Regions from separate parts of the Giesbergeria giesbergeri genome, predicted to be linked through region 2. Evidence: predicted binding sites of a transcription regulator. Region 2 holds the regulator's gene; the other holds the start of a gene.
The links. The regulator sigma-54, encoded in region 2, starts transcription at its own class of promoters, with help from an activator protein. The targets are predictions, from matches to a motif close to TGGCANGNAANCTGCTTT.
Positions count from the first base shown of each region.

Region 1: cydP (cytochrome oxidase putative small subunit CydP) is a predicted target of sigma-54. The motif match lies at 1,441-1,458, and genes of this name have one in related genera.

Region 1 covers NZ_BAAGYJ010000003.1:108,541-111,952, forward strand. Annotated here, with positions in the region: gene ACYVB2_RS08475 (cytochrome ubiquinol oxidase subunit I) at 1-1,216, opposite strand, end outside; gene cydP (cytochrome oxidase putative small subunit CydP) at 1,216-1,431, opposite strand; gene ACYVB2_RS08485 (sigma-54 interaction domain-containing protein) at 1,591-2,967, shown strand; gene ACYVB2_RS08490 (DUF2946 domain-containing protein) at 3,017-3,400, shown strand.
Region 2 covers NZ_BAAGYJ010000013.1:39,096-42,507, reverse strand. Annotated here, with positions in the region: gene ACYVB2_RS14935 (methyl-accepting chemotaxis protein) at 1-199, shown strand, start outside; gene def (peptide deformylase) at 221-760, shown strand; gene ACYVB2_RS14925 (RNA polymerase factor sigma-54) at 775-2,361, opposite strand; gene lptB (LPS export ABC transporter ATP-binding protein) at 2,366-3,148, opposite strand; gene lptA (lipopolysaccharide transport periplasmic protein LptA) at 3,145-3,412, opposite strand, start outside.

The DNA of each region.
Region 1 (3,412 bases), on a different contig from region 2:
ACAGCACCAGCATGGCAAAACCGAGGCCCACCATCAAGCGAAAGGCCCAGAACATGGGGGCCACACGCGGCACCGTGCTGTCCACGGCGCTTTGAATCATTGCGGGCGTGGTTTGGCGCACATCGGTGACATATTTTTTGAGCAGCAGGCCAAAACCCAGATCGGCTTTGTGGCGCTCAAACACTGCCAGTGCAATCGCATCTTGGCGGTTTTTGCGCAGGGCTTCTAACGCCACCACGGCCTCGATGCCGCTCAAGATACGCTCGCGGTTCTTGGCTTTGATCTCTTGGATGCCCGCAATCTCTTTGTCCAGCGAGCGGGTGCCAATGATGCCCATGACCCAAGGGATATGGATGCTCCAGTCATTGGCTTGTTTTTCTTCGTTGGGCCAAGCTATGACGTTAAAACCAGCGGGGGCGGGTTCAGTCTTCCACATGGCTTCTATGGCCGCCATTTTGGTCTGTTGGGCCTCGCCCACCACATAGCCCGACTCATCGCCCAGCACGATCACGCTCAGCACCGAGGCCAAACCAAATGCCGAGGCCACCCGAAAACTGCGCTTGGCAAACTCGGTATTGCGGCCCTTGAGCAGGTACCAACTCGACACCGACAGCACAAACATGGCCCCCGTCACATACCCGGCAGACACGGTATGGACAAACTTGGCTTGGGCATCGGGGTTGAAGACAATGGCCCAGAAATCCACCATCTCCATGCGCATGGTGTGGTAGCTAAACTCGGCCCCCACGGGGTTTTGCATCCAGCCATTGGCAATCAAAATCCACAGTGCCGACAAATTGGTGCCCACGGCCATCAGCAACGTGACCAACAGGTGCTGCTGTTTAGAGAGCCGATCCCAGCCAAAAAAGAACAGACCGATCATGGTCGATTCGAGGAAGAAGGCCATCAACCCCTCAATCGCCAGTGGCGCACCAAAGATGTCGCCCACATAGTGCGAGTAGTAGGCCCAGTTGGTACCAAACTGAAACTCCAGCGTGATGCCAGTGGTCACGCCCAACGCAAAGTTGATGCCAAACAGTTTGCCCCAAAAGCGGGTCATGTCTTTCCAGACGATCTGGCCTGTCATCACGTAGACGCTTTCCATGATGACCAGCAGCCAGACCATGCCCAGAGTGAGCGGCACAAAAAGAAAGTGGTACATCGCCGTGGCCGCAAATTGCAGCCGCGACAAGTCCACCAGTTGTTCGGAAACCATCAGATTGACTCCTTGGAAGGGAAATGGCCTTGTGCTGGGGCGGCGTGCGGCGGCTGCAATATCTGGGCGGCCATGCCGCCGTCATCCACGGCCACCTTCTGCCCATCTATGAAGCACCACCACAACAGCGTGAGCACCATCAACTTGAGCACCACTGCCCACACCAGTTGGCGCAGCAGGCGACGGTCTTGCAAAGACAAAGGTGAAACAGACATGGATTGCATAAGGCAAAACCCATGCCATTCGGATCAGTAGAAAAAGTCTTTTAATTTCAATGGGTTAGATTTATGTGTGGCTGGAGAATCTGCGGTCTAGACTGCCATTGGCAGAGAAATGGCAGTCTTTTGGCAGTCAATGGGTAAACTGCTGGCACCATGCCTAAGCCACCTTCTTCTGTGCCAGCCGAGCTGGTTTCTCTGCTGGAGGGGTTGCCCGAGCCCCATATCCTTATGGACGAGCAGTACCTGATCTTGGCTGCCAATGCGGCCTACCGGCGCCAATTTGGGCCGCAGGATGAAGTGGTCAATCGCCCGTGTTATGCGGTGTCCCACCATTTCACATTGCCTTGCGATCAGGCTGGCGAGACCTGTCCGCGCGCTCAGGCGCTGTTGTCGGGGCAGGTTCAGCGTGTGCTGCATTTGCACCATACCCCGCAGGGCGAGGAATATGTGCAGATTGAATTGACGCCCGTGCGTGGTTCGGCCAGCGGGCCGGTGTTTTTCATCGAGAAAATGGCCCACCAGCCGCTGGCCCAACCTCGGCCCAGTGCCGAGGGGCTGGTGGGCCGTTCGCCAGCTTTTCGGCACATGCTGGGGTTGGTGGCCCGTGTGGCCCCATCGCAGGCCAGCGTGTTGCTATTGGGCGAATCGGGCACGGGCAAAGAATTGGTAGCCCATGCTCTGCACCGTGCCAGCCAACGTGCCCACCGCCCGCTGGTGCCCGTCGATTGCTCCAGCCTGCCCGAGGCACTGTTCGAGTCCGAACTGTTTGGCCATGAAAAAGGGGCGTTTACTGGCGCGACCCAAGCCCGCCCCGGTCTGGTAGAGAGTGCTCACGGCGGTACGCTGTTTTTGGACGAGGTGGGCGATATCCCGCTGGCGCAACAGGTCAAACTGCTGCGGCTGTTAGAAACCGGCACCTACCGCCGGGTGGGTAGCACAGAACTGCGCCATGCGGATATTCGGGTGGTGTCGGCCACCCACCGGCCATTGGCCCAGATGGTGACGGAGGGGCGCTTTCGTGAAGATTTGTATTACCGGCTAGGCATCTTTCCGATCCACCTGCCGCCGCTGCGCGAGCGCCGCGAAGACATCGCCCCGCTGGCCCAAGCCTTGCTGGAGCGGGTAGCACCGGGCCGCCAGCTTCAACTGGCCGCTGGGGCGTTGGTGCTGGTGCAAGCGCAGCCCTTTCCGGGCAATGTGCGCGAACTGCGTAACCTGCTCGAACGTGCTGCCTTGCTGTGTGATGGTCATACCATTGGACAAGAGCAAATGCGCGCCGCCTTGGCCTGCGGCTTGGCACCGGCGGCAGGGCAGGTAGCCCCTCATGGCATGGAGAAGATACCCCCAGACGACGCCACACTGGCCCATCTGCTGGCTGATTACCCAGGCCGCCGTGCCGATTTAGCCCGCAGCCTAGGGATGAGCGAACGCTCACTCTATCGCCGCTTGCAGCAGCTCAAGAGGCGAGCCACAGACGGCGGTAGACCTCCCTGTGGCTCGATAGAATCCTTACCATGCAGCCCCTTGTAACGTCACTCCAGTGCAGCCATAGGTCGTGTGTGGGTGTGGATGGTGGGCCATGATGCATCTGAGAGGGTGGCGTCAGCGGCTAGTGTGGTGGTTGCTGTGGGGCATGGTCTTTGCTGCGATAGCGCCTGCCATTTCCAAAGGGCTGGCAGCCAACGCCAGCACCGTGGTGGAGGTGTGCAATAGCCAAGGTATCCAGCGCATTACGGTCAATCTTGGCAGTACCAATTCCCCTGAAACACACGTTGCCACCGATGTGCATTGTGGCTACTGCCTGCTGCAACACCACTGTCCCACTCTGCCCTCACAGCCGCCGCAGTGGGGCTTGCTCACCGTGGCGCGCCATGTGCTCAGGCTAGATCCAGATCGCACCACGGCCTTAGGGCACTTCGCCCGCAGCGCCCACCGAGTGCGGGCACCACCTGCTTTTTCCTGAACGGTTGATTGC
Region 2 (3,412 bases):
CATTGGTACCTCTATCAACCAGATGGACCAAGGCACACAACAAAATGCGGCCTTGGTAGAACAAGCCACAGCGGCAGCCCACGCCCTGCAACAGCAAGCCACACAATTGGCCGATGTGGTGGCAGAGTTCAAGCTCGATCACCAGCACGCCACAACACCCGCAGCACGGGCTGCACGCCCTGCAGCCTTGCTACGCTAACAGCCCATACCGGCATCGACCATGACCATCCACACCATCTTGAAAATGGGCGACCCGCGCCTGTGGCGCACGGCCCAGCCTGTTACGGCCTTCAACACCCCAGTGCTGCACCAGTTGGTAACGGACTTGCACGACACCATGCAGGCGGCCAATGGTGCCGGGTTGGCAGCGCCACAAATTGGCGTCCATTTGCAGGTGGTGGTCTTTGGCTCGCACTTGCCCAATCCGCGTTACCCAGATCGCCCCTTGGTGCCCCCCACTGTGTTGATCAACCCCGTGATTACCCCGCTGGATGCCGCCCAAGCCGAGGACTGGGAGGGCTGCCTGTCGGTGCCAGGGCTGCGGGGCCGGGTGCCCCGCTGGAGCCGCATCCGTTACACCGGCATGGACGTGCTGGGCCAGCCCATAGAGCGCATCGCCGAAGGCTTTCACGCCAGAGTGGTGCAACATGAGTGTGACCACCTGATAGGCACCCTGTATCCGCAACGGATGTCTGATTTGCGCCAGCTCGGCTTTACCGAAGTGCTGTTTCCCGAACTGCAGGCCGACGCCAACGATTAACCCCCACCGCCTCGCTACAGCGTTTTGCGCAGCGTGGCCGTGGGGATTTTTAATCCTTCACGGTATTTAGCCACCGTGCGACGGGCACACTCAATGCCCTGCTCTTTGAGCATTTCAGCCAATTGGTTGTCCGACAAGGGCTTGGCGGGGTTCTCGGCAGCAATAAACTGCTTGATCAACGCGCGCACAGCCGTGCTGGAGGCATTGCCACCACTGTCAGTGCCCAAGCCCGAGCCAAAAAAGTATTTCAGCTCGTAAGTACCCTGGGGGGTAGCCATGTATTTGGCTGTGGTCACCCGCGAGATTGTGGACTCGTGCAGGCCCAGCTCGTCGGCAATGTCGCGCAGCACCAGCGGACGCATGGCCAACTCGCCATGCACAAAGAAATTCTTTTGGCGCTCCACAATGGCTTGTGACACCCGCAAGATAGTGTCAAACCGCTGCTGAATGTTTTTGATAAACCAGCGGGCCTCTTGTAAACGCTGTTGCAAAGCCTGATGGCCTTCGTCTTGGCGACGGCCACGCAAGGCACCCGCATAAATGTCGTGGATGCGCAGGCGTGGCATCACTTCGGGGTTGAGTTGCACACTGAACTGGTGCCCCGCCTGACCATGCCCCATGCGGCGCACCAGCACGTCTGGGATGATGGCGTTGCGCTCTACCGAGATAAAGGGCCGCCCCGGACGCGGCTCCAGCCGGGCAATCAAGGCCATTGCTGCACGGGTTTGCTCCTCGGTGGCCCCACAGGTTTGGGCCAAGCGGCGCACATCGCGGCGGGCCAGCCCTTCCAGCGGCTGCTGGCAAATGCGCAGCGCCAATGCAATGGTCTCAGGCGGGATGGCAGGCGCAGGATGTGCGGCCAATGCTGCCAGTTGCAGTGTCAAGCATTCAGCCAAGTGGCGAGCCCCCACACCAGTTGGCTCCAGCGTTTGCAGCAAGTGCAAGGCCACCGTGAAATGGTGCAGCAGCTCCTCTATGTCATCGCTGTGCTCTTCACCCGCCAACCCTTGAGCCAAAGATTCCAGCGAATCCTCCAGATAACCGTCTTCGTTGAGTGATTCGATCAGAAAATACAGTGCGGCTTTATCCTCTGGAGACAAGCGCAAACCCACCGTTTGTCGGTGCAAGAATGCCGCCAGTGATTCATGACCATGTGCCAAATCTGTGGCACTGACATCCATTTCTTCGTCAGTGCCACGGCTGCAGGCCGGGGCATCGCCACCCCATTCACTATCGTCCGGGGCCATGTCCACACTGCCATCGCCCTCCCAGTCCAGCACTTCGGTGCTGCTGCTGTCACTGTTGCCCTGCTCTGCCTCTGTCAATGTGGCCTGACTGCTGTCTGCACTGCTGGTGCTGCTCACAGGGGCTGCCCAGTCGGCATATGGCTCCTCTGGCGGGGGCGTGTCGGCCTGCGCCAAACCAAACTCCTCGCGCGAGGCTTCGTCGGGGTTGCGCTCCAAAAAGGGGTTGTCCGCCAGCATCTGCTCGACTTCCTGGCCCAACTCCAACGTCGAGAGCTGCAACAGCCGAATAGACTGCTGCAACTGCGGCGTCAGGGTCAGGTGCTGCGATACACGCAGAGACAGGCCAGGTTTCATCGGCTCACATACGGAAATGTTCGCCCAGGTACACCCGACGCACCTCGGCGTTGTTGACAATCTCGGAAGGCGTCCCCTGTGCCAACACCCGACCATCACTGATGATGCAGGCGTGGTCACAAATGCCCAGCGTTTCGCGCACGTTGTGGTCGGTAATGAGCACGCCAATGCCGCGCGCTTTCAAAAAACCGATGATGCGCTGAATTTCAATCACGGCAATCGGGTCGATGCCTGCAAAAGGCTCATCCAACAGGATAAAACGCGGCTGCGTGGCCAAGGCACGGGCAATCTCGACCCGGCGCCGCTCGCCGCCAGACAATGCAAGCGCAGGAGAGTCTCGCAGATGGTCGACACGCAGCTCTTCCAACAAAGACTGCAAACGCTGCTCAACTTCGGCCTTGCTCAAAGACTGACCCGCGGCATTTTGTTGCAACTCCAGTACGGCACGCACGTTTTCTTGTACCGTGAGTTTGCGAAAGATAGACGCTTCCTGCGGTAGGTAAGACAACCCCAGACGTGAACGCTTATGGATAGGCATACGCACCACCGACTGCCCATCAATGCGAATATCACCCCCATCGCTGGGCAACAAACCAACGATCATATAAAACGAAGTGGTCTTGCCTGCACCATTGGGGCCCAGCAGACCGACTACCTCGCCTTTTTGCACAACCAGCGATACGTCCTTGACCACCTGGCGGCTGCCATAAGACTTGGCTAAATGCAGCACCTCCAATCGGCTATCCGTAGCTGCCTCGGTGGTGGCATGCGCGGGTGCGGCACTCATGGCTTGTCAGTACCCAGTGCAGAACTGGGGCGCAAAGGCAGAGCAGAAGCAGGTGCCACAGGAGAGGCCGGAGCTGTAGTCGCCTTTGGAGCCAGTATGGCACGCACACGTCCGCCCGACGTTGCTGACGCCCCCTCAGGGCTGCGCTGCTGACCATCCACACTGAACACATCCGTCAGGTTGTTGTAAACGATCACCGCCCCCGTGAGTTCATCTTGTAACTTGGCCCCTTGGTAACGGCGCAACTCGGCACGGCGCAATAGG